3 regions of the Paraburkholderia sp. OAS925 genome follow, and region 1 is predicted to be linked to each of the others. Evidence: predicted binding sites of a transcription regulator. Region 1 holds the regulator's gene; each other region holds the start of a gene.

The links. Region 1 encodes HrcA, which represses chaperone genes, less so after heat shock. Its sites were predicted from a motif close to TTAGCACTCNNNNNNNNNGAGTGCTAA; they were not measured.
Region 2: the regulator HrcA is predicted to act here: its motif matches at 1,529-1,555, upstream of groES (co-chaperone GroES).
Region 3: the regulator HrcA is predicted to act here: its motif matches at 1,903-1,929, upstream of ABIE53_RS12760 (co-chaperone GroES).

What each region holds. Positions count from the first base shown of each region.
Region 1 is NZ_JBEUNO010000001.1:934,751-938,027, forward strand. Features, by position in the region: gene ABIE53_RS04155 (NAD kinase) at 1-548, opposite strand, end outside; gene hrcA (heat-inducible transcriptional repressor HrcA) at 867-1,886, shown strand; gene hemH (ferrochelatase) at 2,080-3,150, shown strand; gene ABIE53_RS04170 (RNA-binding S4 domain-containing protein) at 3,160-3,277, shown strand, end outside.
Region 2 is NZ_JBEUNO010000001.1:1,243,028-1,246,304, reverse strand. Features, by position in the region: gene groL (chaperonin GroEL) at 1-1,113, opposite strand, end outside; gene groES (co-chaperone GroES) at 1,166-1,456, opposite strand; gene ABIE53_RS05425 (DoxX family protein) at 1,844-2,215, opposite strand; gene ABIE53_RS05420 (NmrA family NAD(P)-binding protein) at 2,294-3,166, opposite strand.
Region 3 is NZ_JBEUNO010000001.1:2,932,757-2,936,033, forward strand. Features, by position in the region: gene ABIE53_RS12750 (ABC transporter permease) at 1-159, opposite strand, end outside; gene ABIE53_RS12755 (sugar ABC transporter ATP-binding protein) at 156-1,652, opposite strand; gene ABIE53_RS12760 (co-chaperone GroES) at 1,953-2,243, shown strand; gene groL (chaperonin GroEL) at 2,262-3,277, shown strand, end outside.

The DNA of each region.
Region 1 (3,277 bases):
ACGATCAGTCCGTCCGAACGCTGGTTGTACATGAAGCGGCCATCCACCGACACATGCAGCTCCGCCATGCCCGAAAAGCCGCTGCGATTGACCACGACGTCATTGAACGCGAGCGCGTGATAGATCGGATTGCCCTGGCGCATGATGCGCGCTTCGAGCAGCACCCGTTCCTCGCGCTCGAAGTTGCCCGCCAGCATTTGCGGCACGGTCACGCTCATGTCGGAGATCGGGATGTCGGTAATGAAGCCCAGCCGTCCGTGATTGATGCCGATGAGCGGCGTGCGGTACGGCGCCAGTTGCCGGCCGATGCCGAGCATCGTGCCGTCGCCGCCGAGCACGACAGCCACGTCGGCGCGCGCGCCGATTTCGGCCGGGCGCAGCGCCGGATAGTCGGTTACGCCGATTTCGGCCGCGGTGTCGGCTTCGAAAACGACTTCGAAGCCGCGCTTCGCGATGCACGTGGCGAGCGCGGTCAGCGGGTCGCGGATGCCCGGCGTATTGTTGCGCCCGACGAGCGCGACAGTCTTGAACTGGCTGGTTACTTGCATGCCGGCATTACACCATAGGTAGGGCCTGAAAAGAACGGGGCCGGGACGCGGCGGCCGGCCGTTCGCAGCGGGCCGTGAGCGCAGTGCGGGATTATCGTTAGAATGGTGAAGCCTTGATGACATGCGCGCCGCGCAAACCGCACCGGCGCGCGGCTGGCCGGACCGTCGGCAACGGGGCCGGCGGCACGCCCGACACAATGCGGCACGTTGTGCTGGAACGAGCGCAAGGCGCGGTCCCGGCGGGCGGCGGGAAATTCGCCGGTGATGGGCGCCGTCGGCGCTCGCGGTAGTCGCCTCATTGAGCTAAAATTTTTCGTCATGCTAGATCCTCGCGCACAAACCCTCCTGAAAACGCTGATCGAGCGCTACATTGCCGAAGGTCAGCCGGTCGGCTCGCGCACGTTGTCGCGCTATTCGGGCCTGGAGTTGAGCCCGGCAACCATCCGCAACGTCATGTCGGATCTCGAGGATCTCGGGCTCGTCATCAGTCCGCATACTTCGGCGGGACGCATTCCTACGCCGCGCGGCTACCGGCTGTTCGTCGACACCATGCTCACGGTCGAATCCGCCGCGGACGAAGAAGCCGTCACCCGCACGGTCAAGACTACGCTGCAGGCAGGCGAGCCGCAGAAAATCGTCGCGGCCGCGGCGAGCGTGCTCTCGAATCTGTCGCAGTTCGCCGGTGTCGTGCTGACGCCGCGGCGCAGTCACGTGTTCAAGCAGATCGAGTTCATGCGGCTGTCGGACAAGCGCATTCTGCTCATCATCGTGACGCCCGAAGGCGACGTGCAAAACCGCATGATGGCGACCCAGCGCGACTTTTCGCCGTCCGAGCTCGTGGAGGCTTCGAACTACATCAACGCGCACTTCGCCGGCCTGTCTTTCGACGAAGTGCGCCGCCGCCTGCGCGAAGAAATCGACCAGTTGCGCGGCGACATGACCACGCTCATGCACGCGGCCGTCACGGCGAGCACGGACGAATCCGACACCGGCGAGACCGTGCTGATTTCGGGCGAGCGCAATCTGCTCGAAGTAGCCGATCTTTCCTCGGACATGGCGCGCCTGCGCAAGCTGTTCGATGTGTTCGACCAAAAGACCAGTCTCCTTCAGTTGCTGGATGTGTCGAGTCATGCGGCCGGCGTGCAGATCTTCATAGGTGGCGAGTCCAACCTCGTGCCTATCGAGGAAATGAGCGTCGTCACCGCGCCCTACGAGGTGAACGGCAAGATCGTCGGCACGCTCGGCGTGATCGGCCCGACGCGGATGGCGTACAACCGCGTCATCCCGATTGTGGACATCACGGCAAGACTGCTTTCGCTCACGCTAAGTCAGCAGTAAGTCAGCAGTAGCGGTCAACGCCGCGGCGGTCGATGCGGCACATCATGCGCGAGCGCGCGCCGCTTGCCAATTAGCCGAACGGCCAGGGGCGCCTGGGGCGCGCGGCCACGAAGGCCGCCGCCATAGGGCGCACCGCTATAATGAATCTCACCTGTTCAACCCTCCGCTCACTGCGGTTATCCGGCTATAGCCTATGCGCTTCGACCTCGAGCGGCCTTCGCAGAACGCCACGTCGCACCGTGTTGCCGTGCTGCTGATTAACCTCGGCACGCCCGACGCGCCAACTCCGCGGGCGGTTCGCCGCTATCTCGCGCAGTTCCTGTCCGACCCTCGCGTGGTCGAGATTCCGGCGCTGCTGTGGCAGATCATTCTGCGGTTGCTGATCCTGCCGTTCAGAGGCCGCGCGTCCGCGAAGAAATATGCGGCCGTCTGGATGCCCGAAGGCTCGCCGCTGCGCGTCTATACGGAAAAGCAGGTGGAAGCGTTGCGCCATCTGCTGCAGTTGAACGACTACACGGTGCTCGTCGAATACGCGATGCGTTACGGCACGCCGGGCATTCCGGCGATGCTGAATCAGCTCAAGCTCGCGGGCGCCGAGCGGGTGCTGCTCGTGCCGATGTATCCGCAGTATTCGTCGTCGACCACGGCGACCGCTTTCGACGACGCCTTCTCCGCGATGAAGCGCATGCGCAATCAGCCGGAGATCCGCACGGTGCGTCAATACGCCGATCATCCGGCATATATCGCGGCGCTCGCGGCGCAGGTGCGTCACTACTGGCATCTTCATGGCCAGCCGGATTTCGCGGCGGGCGACAAACTCGTGTTGAGCTTTCATGGCGTGCCCAAACGCACGCTGGATCTCGGCGATCCGTATCACGAGCAGTGTCAGACAACCGGCGCGTTGCTGATGCAGGCGCTTGGCCTGACGTCGGTGGAATGCCGCATCACCTTCCAGTCGCGCTTCGGCAAGGCCGAGTGGCTGCAGCCCTACACGGCGCCCACGTTGAAGGAACTCGGCGCGGCAGGCGTGCGGCGTGCTGATGTGTTTTGTCCGGGCTTCACGGCCGACTGCCTGGAGACGATCGAAGAAATCGGCATGGAAGTGCGCGACGAATTCCTGCATGCGGGCGGCAAGGAATTTCACCGCATTCCGTGTGTGAACGCGTCGCAGGCATGGATCGCCGCGCTCGGCGAAATCGTCGCGCAGAATCTGCAAGGCTGGCCGGTGCAGGCAGTACCCGTGCCGCATAACACAGCGGCTTGACGAGACTTCATGAACTACAGGATTTCAACCGAACCGGGCGCGAAACTGCGCATCGACAAATGGCTTTGGGCGGCGCGCTTCTTCAAGACGCGTTCGCTCGCGGCGGATGCTGTCGAGAAAGGCCGCG
Region 2 (3,277 bases), 310 kb from region 1:
CTTGGCAACGCGCTCTTGCAGCTTTTCACGGTCGTAGTCCGACGTTGCTTCTTCGATCTGCTTGCGCACTTGCTTGACGCGCGCTTCGATGTTCGCACCTTCGCCAGCGCCGTCGATGATCGTCGTGTTTTCCTTGCCCACTTCGATACGCTTCGCCTGGCCCAGTTCTGCCAGCGTTGCCTTTTCGAGCGTCAGGCCGGTTTCTTCAGCGATGACCTGGCCGCCGGTCAGGATCGCGATGTCTTCCAGCATGGCCTTACGGCGATCGCCGAAGCCCGGAGCCTTCACAGCAACCGTCTTCAGAATGCCGCGGATGTTGTTCACCACCAGCGTTGCCAGTGCTTCGCCTTCGACGTCTTCTGCGATGATCAGCAGCGGACGGCCCGCCTTGGCGACCTGTTCCAGAACCGGCAGCAGATCACGGATGTTCGAGACCTTCTTGTCGTGCAGCAGCACGAACGGGTTCTCGAGCACGGCAACTTGCTTGTCCGGGTTGTTGATGAAGTACGGCGACAGGTAGCCGCGGTCGAATTGCATACCTTCGACGACGTCCAGCTCGTCTTGCAGCGACTTGCCGTCTTCGACGGTAATCACGCCTTCCTTGCCGACCTTGTCCATTGCTTCAGCAATGCGGTCGCCGATCGACGAGTCGCTGTTTGCCGAAATCGCGCCGACTTGAGCGATTTCCTTGTTGGTCGTGCACGGCTTGCTGATCTTGCGCAGTTCTTCGATTGCAGCCGTCACAGCCTTGTCGATACCGCGCTTCAGGTCCATCGGGTTCATGCCCGATGCAACGTACTTCATGCCTTCGCGGACGATCGACTGAGCCAGGACCGTTGCGGTCGTGGTGCCGTCACCTGCGTTGTCGCTGGTCTTGGAAGCCACTTCCTTGACCATTTGCGCGCCCATGTTCTGGAGCTTGTCTTTCAGTTCGATCTCTTTCGCGACCGACACACCGTCCTTGGTGACCGTCGGGCCGCCGAAGCTGCGTTCCAGGACAACGTTGCGGCCCTTCGGACCCAGCGTGACCTTCACAGCATTCGCGAGGATGTTCACGCCTTCGACCATCTTGGCACGGGCGGAATCACCGAATACGACGTCTTTAGCTGCCATCTTCTAACTCCTTGAATTCTCTGGATATAACCGTGTAAGTAGCGCTTTGCGCTTACTTGTTGACCACGGCCATGATGTCTTCTTCGCGCATGACCAGCAGTTCGTTGCCGTCGACCTTGACGGTCTGGCCTGCGTACTTGCCGAACAGAACGCGGTCGCCAACCTTCACGTCGAGGGCGATTTGTGCGCCCTTATCGTCACGCTTGCCCGGGCCGACGGCCAGGATTTCGCCCTGATCCGGCTTTTCTGCTGCGGCTTCGGGGATCACGATGCCCGACGCGGTCTTGGTTTCTTGATCCAGACGCTTGACGATCACGCGATCATGCAAAGGACGAAGGTTCATACATACTCCTCTCTTGATTGAGACTGAAGAACGCTTGGAAAACCCGGCTGGCCGAGCCAACCGGCGAAGTTGTTAGCACTCTCGTGCGACGAGTGCTAATTATATGGACAGGTGGTGACAAATTCAAGAAGGGAGGGATCGTTGGCGAGTTTCGTCCAACTTTGAAGCTGGTTTGCTTCAGCTTGAGCCGCGAGCGTGCGGAGCAGGACAAATTACCCTTGTACATACAAAGGCTTACGGTCGCGAATTGCCGTAATTCGACGCGGCAACCTTTACGTTTGGCCCGTCAGATTCGATGTGCGAGGCAATCCACGCAAGGTCGGTAAAAACCCTTACCAGCCGGAGCTTCACGCTACGCTGCTTGAAGGTCTTGACGGCCGCATAAGGTTAGGCCGCAACCACAGAACCGCCAGCGAGCCGCTTGCGCCAGGCAATCCAGCCGACAACAATCGATAGTATCGCCACGACAAGCGGCGCCACCCCATGTCCGTATTCGCCGTGCACTGTCACGGTTGCCAGCGCGGCCAACATCACAGTGCAGCCGAGCGCCGCGCCCCACAGCCGCGTCCGTGCTCGCGCCAGCAGAACAGCGGTCATGAGCTCCAGCGAACCGGTCACGAAATGGAACCAGTGCGGGTATCCCCACTTCAGGTATTCCTCGAAGATGGATCGCGGGGCGACGATGTTGCTGAGTGATCCCACGACGAAAAAAGCCGCGAGAACCAAAGGTAATATCTGGCGCCAGGAAAACTTGGACATTCGTTCTGCCTTCTCCAATGAAGGGCTGCCGAGCATCAGTGTGGCCGCCTGTCGACGAGCCGATACGAACTGCGCTGTTCATGCCGTGGTGGCCTTGTAGGCCGCCGCAAAGACATCGCGAGGCGATGTCGTGCCCGCGACGTGCTCGGTGCCCGCAACGCCGAGATCCATCCAGCCCGCGTTGACGGCATCGAACATCGCTTCGGCGGGTCCGGTGTGGCCCTTCGGAACGCCGAGCTGTTCGAATGCTGCCGCCCACCCGGCCCGCGGGATGGCAAAGGCCTTGACGTCGCGCTGCAAGACTTCGCCCAGTTGGGCGGCGACTTCGTCGGCGCTGACCATCGAGCCAAGCTCGACAACGCGATGCCCGGACCACGTCGGCCCGGTCAGCAGCGTCACCACCTGGGCGCCGATATCGTCGGTCGCGATCATGGTCGACTTCCGGCTCGTCGGGTTGTAGTAGACGGGTAGCGTGCCGTCCTGGGCAACGTGCAAGCCGTAAAGGAAGTTTTCGAAAAACCCGCCGGCTCGCACATAGGCGATCGGCAACGTCAGGTGGCGCAGTCCCTCCTCAAGAAGCGACAGGGCCGTGATTATTCCCAGCCCGCTCGTTCTGTTCGCACCCATCGACGACAGCACAACCACCCGCGGCGGCACTGTCCTGTCCAGCGCTTCGACATAGTTCGCGATCACGCTCTTTGCTTCCCTGAAATCCGGCGACGGTGCCCAGACCGCCGGCAGCATGACAAATGCACCTTCGACTCCTTCGAGCGCCCTCTCTACGGCGGCCGCATCATTCCAGTCGCCGTCGACCAGTTCCACACCTTGATCCGCCCAATTGGCCGCCTTCTCGCGATTGCGGACCAGCGCCCGGACTTTCTTGCCTTGCGCCAAAAGATGTTGCGCCGTTGCGCCGCCTACGCGTCCCGTGATTCCCATAACCAGAAACATGTACTTCTCCTGAAATTAGTATCCTGCGACTCCACCACACGCCCGGCCCAGAGCTCCGCCGGAGTGAGGAACGGTCTTTGTTTGAGGGCAGGTCTATCATAGAGACCTCTG
Region 3 (3,277 bases), 2.0 Mb from region 1:
AAAGACGACGATCAGTAGCGCGAGCACGAGGAGCATGCCGGTTCGTTCGAGGTGGCCTCGCAGGCTGCGCAATGCGCCGCCTTTGCGTGCGACCGGGGTTCGTGCGGCGTGCGCGTTTTGATCGACGGCCTCGGATGCAATCGAAGAGCTGGTTTTCATGAGTGAGTGTGGAGATTGAGGTCGGAATGGGCGGCAGGCTCGAGCGTGGCCCGATCGAAACGGACAACGCGATCGGCGATCTCGAGCGCCTCTTCGAGATCGCTGACGAAAACGAGCGTGGCGCGTTGGCCGGCGTGACGCCGCAACGTATCGACGATATCGGCGCGTGCGCCCGCATCGACGCCCTGAAACGGTTCGTCGAGCAGCAGCAAACGCGCGGGCTGCGCATGCCAGCGCGCGAGCACGACTTTCTGCTGATTGCCGCCTGATAGACGCGTGAGCCGGTCATCCGGACCCGTGCAGCGAATCCCGAAGTTGTCGATTGCGTCGGCCGCCGCGCGCTGTTCGCGGCCGCGATTGACCACGCCCCGCCTGAACCAGCGCGTGAGAAACGGAAAGCTGAGTGTGCCCGCGATCGACGCGAACGGTACGCTGTCCGGAAACAGCGATGTACGCCAACGGTCTTCGCCCGCGAGGAAGACACCGGCGCGGATTGCGTCGGCAGGTGAGCGCGGACGCCACGGCTTGCCGTCGAGCGTCATCGTGCCGGACGCTGTGCGGATCGCGCCGAAAATGGCCCGTGCAAAACGCGACTTGCCCCCGCCGACCGGCCCGGCGATCGCGACGATTTCGCCTTGCTGCACGTCGAGATCGAAAGAGACGCTGCCGGGCGTCAATTGCAGATCGCGTACGCTGAAGCAGGGCTTCTGAGCGCAGAGAGCAGCATGAGTGGAGACGGCCGCGTTGCGATCGCTGCGCAGTTTGCGGCCGATCATCGTTTCCACTGCGGCGTTGAAATCGATCGGCGCGCGCAAGTCGGAGACGATGCGGCCGTCGCGCACAATCGTCACGCGCTGCGCAATACGACGCAGGTCGCCGAGCCGATGCGATACCAGCAGAATCGCAACACCTTCATCGCGCAAGCGCTCGAGCAACGCAAAGAGACGCTCGGCCTCCGGCTCGGACAGACTGGCCGTGGGTTCATCGAGAATCAGCAGCGCCGGTCGCGTAGCCAAAGCACGCGCCAGCGTCACGAGCTGCTGCGCGGCGAGCGACAGCGACGCCAAGGGCGCAGCCAGATCGGCGTCCAGCCCTACCCGCGCGGCCAACGGCGCTGCGTCACGAATGCGCGCTGCCGGCGGCGCGCGCCACGGCGAGGCCGGATCGCACAGGCGGTCGAGCAACAGGTTGTCCGCTATGGAAAGCGTCGGCACCACCGCATCAGCAATGGACTGGTGGACGGTGGCAATGCCGAGCTGTTTCGCGTGATGCGGCGACGCGGGCTGGAACGGCTCGCCACGCAAGCTCAGATTGCCGCCGTCGGGGCGATAAACCCCACTCAAGATTTTGACCAGTGTGGATTTGCCCGCGCCGTTGGCGCCCATCAGCGCGACGACTTCACCGGCGCTGATCGAGAAGTCGACGGAATCGAGCGCCAGCGTGGGGCCGAAGCGTTTCGAAACGGCGGCGACGGTCAGAATGGGAACGGCCATCGAAGAGCGCGCAGCGTGACTGCGCTCGTAGCGAATGACCGACCATCGTAGCTAGCGGATATCAGCCGGCCAACGAAGCGTTGCTCATATCGATAGTGTGGCCGCTTTCTCTTCCCTGGCCCGATATCGGCCCGGAGACCGAACGGCAAGCAACGGGCGACTAGCCTCCACCCAAATGCCAAACGCGCATAACCTTCGATGAATCGCTTATTGGAGCAACGCGCGCTCTTCTTTCTATACTCGATTCCGGTCAGCACTCACCAACGACGAGTGCCAAAACTCACACGCGGATATCGAACCATGAGCCTACGTCCTTTGCATGACCGCCTGATCGTCAAGCGTCTCGACCAGGAAACCAAAACCGCTTCGGGCATCGTGATTCCTGAAAGCGCTGCCGAAAAACCCGATCAGGGCGAAGTTATCGCCATTGGTCCGGGCAAGCGCGATAGCGACGGCAAGCGCGTCGAACCTGACCTCAAGGTCGGCGAGCGCGTGCTGTTCGGCAAATATGCGGGACAGTCGGTCAAAGTCGACGGCAACGAACTGCTCGTGCTGCGCGAAGAAGATGTCGTGGCAGTGGTCACTCAATAACGAACGGAGCGTCAAATCATGGCAGCAAAAGAAATCATTTTCAGCGACGTCGCCCGCTCGAAACTCGTGGAAGGTGTCAACATTCTGGCCAACGCGGTCAAGGTCACGCTCGGTCCGAAGGGCCGCAATGTTGTGCTCGAACGCAGCTTCGGTTCGCCCATCGTGACCAAGGACGGCGTCTCGGTCGCCAAGGAAATTGAATTGCCGGACCGCGTGCAGAACATCGGCGCGCAGCTCGTGAAGGAAGTCGCCTCGCGCACCAGCGACGCCGCCGGCGACGGCACCACCACCGCGACCGTGCTCGCGCAAGCCATCGTCCGTGAAGGACAGAAGTATGTGGCGGCGGGCCTCAATCCGCTGGACCTGAAGCGCGGCATCGACAAGGCCGTGATCGCCGCGATCGACGAGCTCAAGAAGATCAGCAGGCCGACCACGACCAGCAAGGAAATCGCTCAGGTCGCGACGATCTCGGCCAACGGCGAAGAGTCGATCGGCCAGCGGATTGCCGAAGCGATCGACCGTGTCGGCAAGGAAGGCGTGATCACCGTGGAAGACGGCAAGTCGCTCGACGATGAACTCGACGTGGTGGAAGGTCTGCAATTCGATCGTGGCTACCTGTCGCCGTATTTCATCAACGATCAGGACAAACAGGTGGCCGTGCTCGATAACCCGTTCGTGCTGCTGCACGACAAGAAGGTATCGAACATTCGCGATCTGCTGCCGGTTCTCGAACAGGTCGCGAAAGCCGGCCGCCCGCTTCTGATCATCGCGGAAGATGTCGAAGGCGAAGCGCTGGCTACGCTCGTGGTCAACAACATTCGCGGCATTCTGAAGACGGTTGCTGTGAAGGCTCCGGGCTTCGGCGATCGCCGCAAGGCGCTGCTCGAAGACATCGCGATTCTGACCGGCGGCCAGGTGATCGCCGAAGAAACGGGACTGTCGCTCGAAAAAGCGACGCTCGCGGAACTCGGTCAGGCCAAGCGGATCGAGGTCGGCAAGGAAAACACCACCGTCATCGACGGCGCGGGCGACAG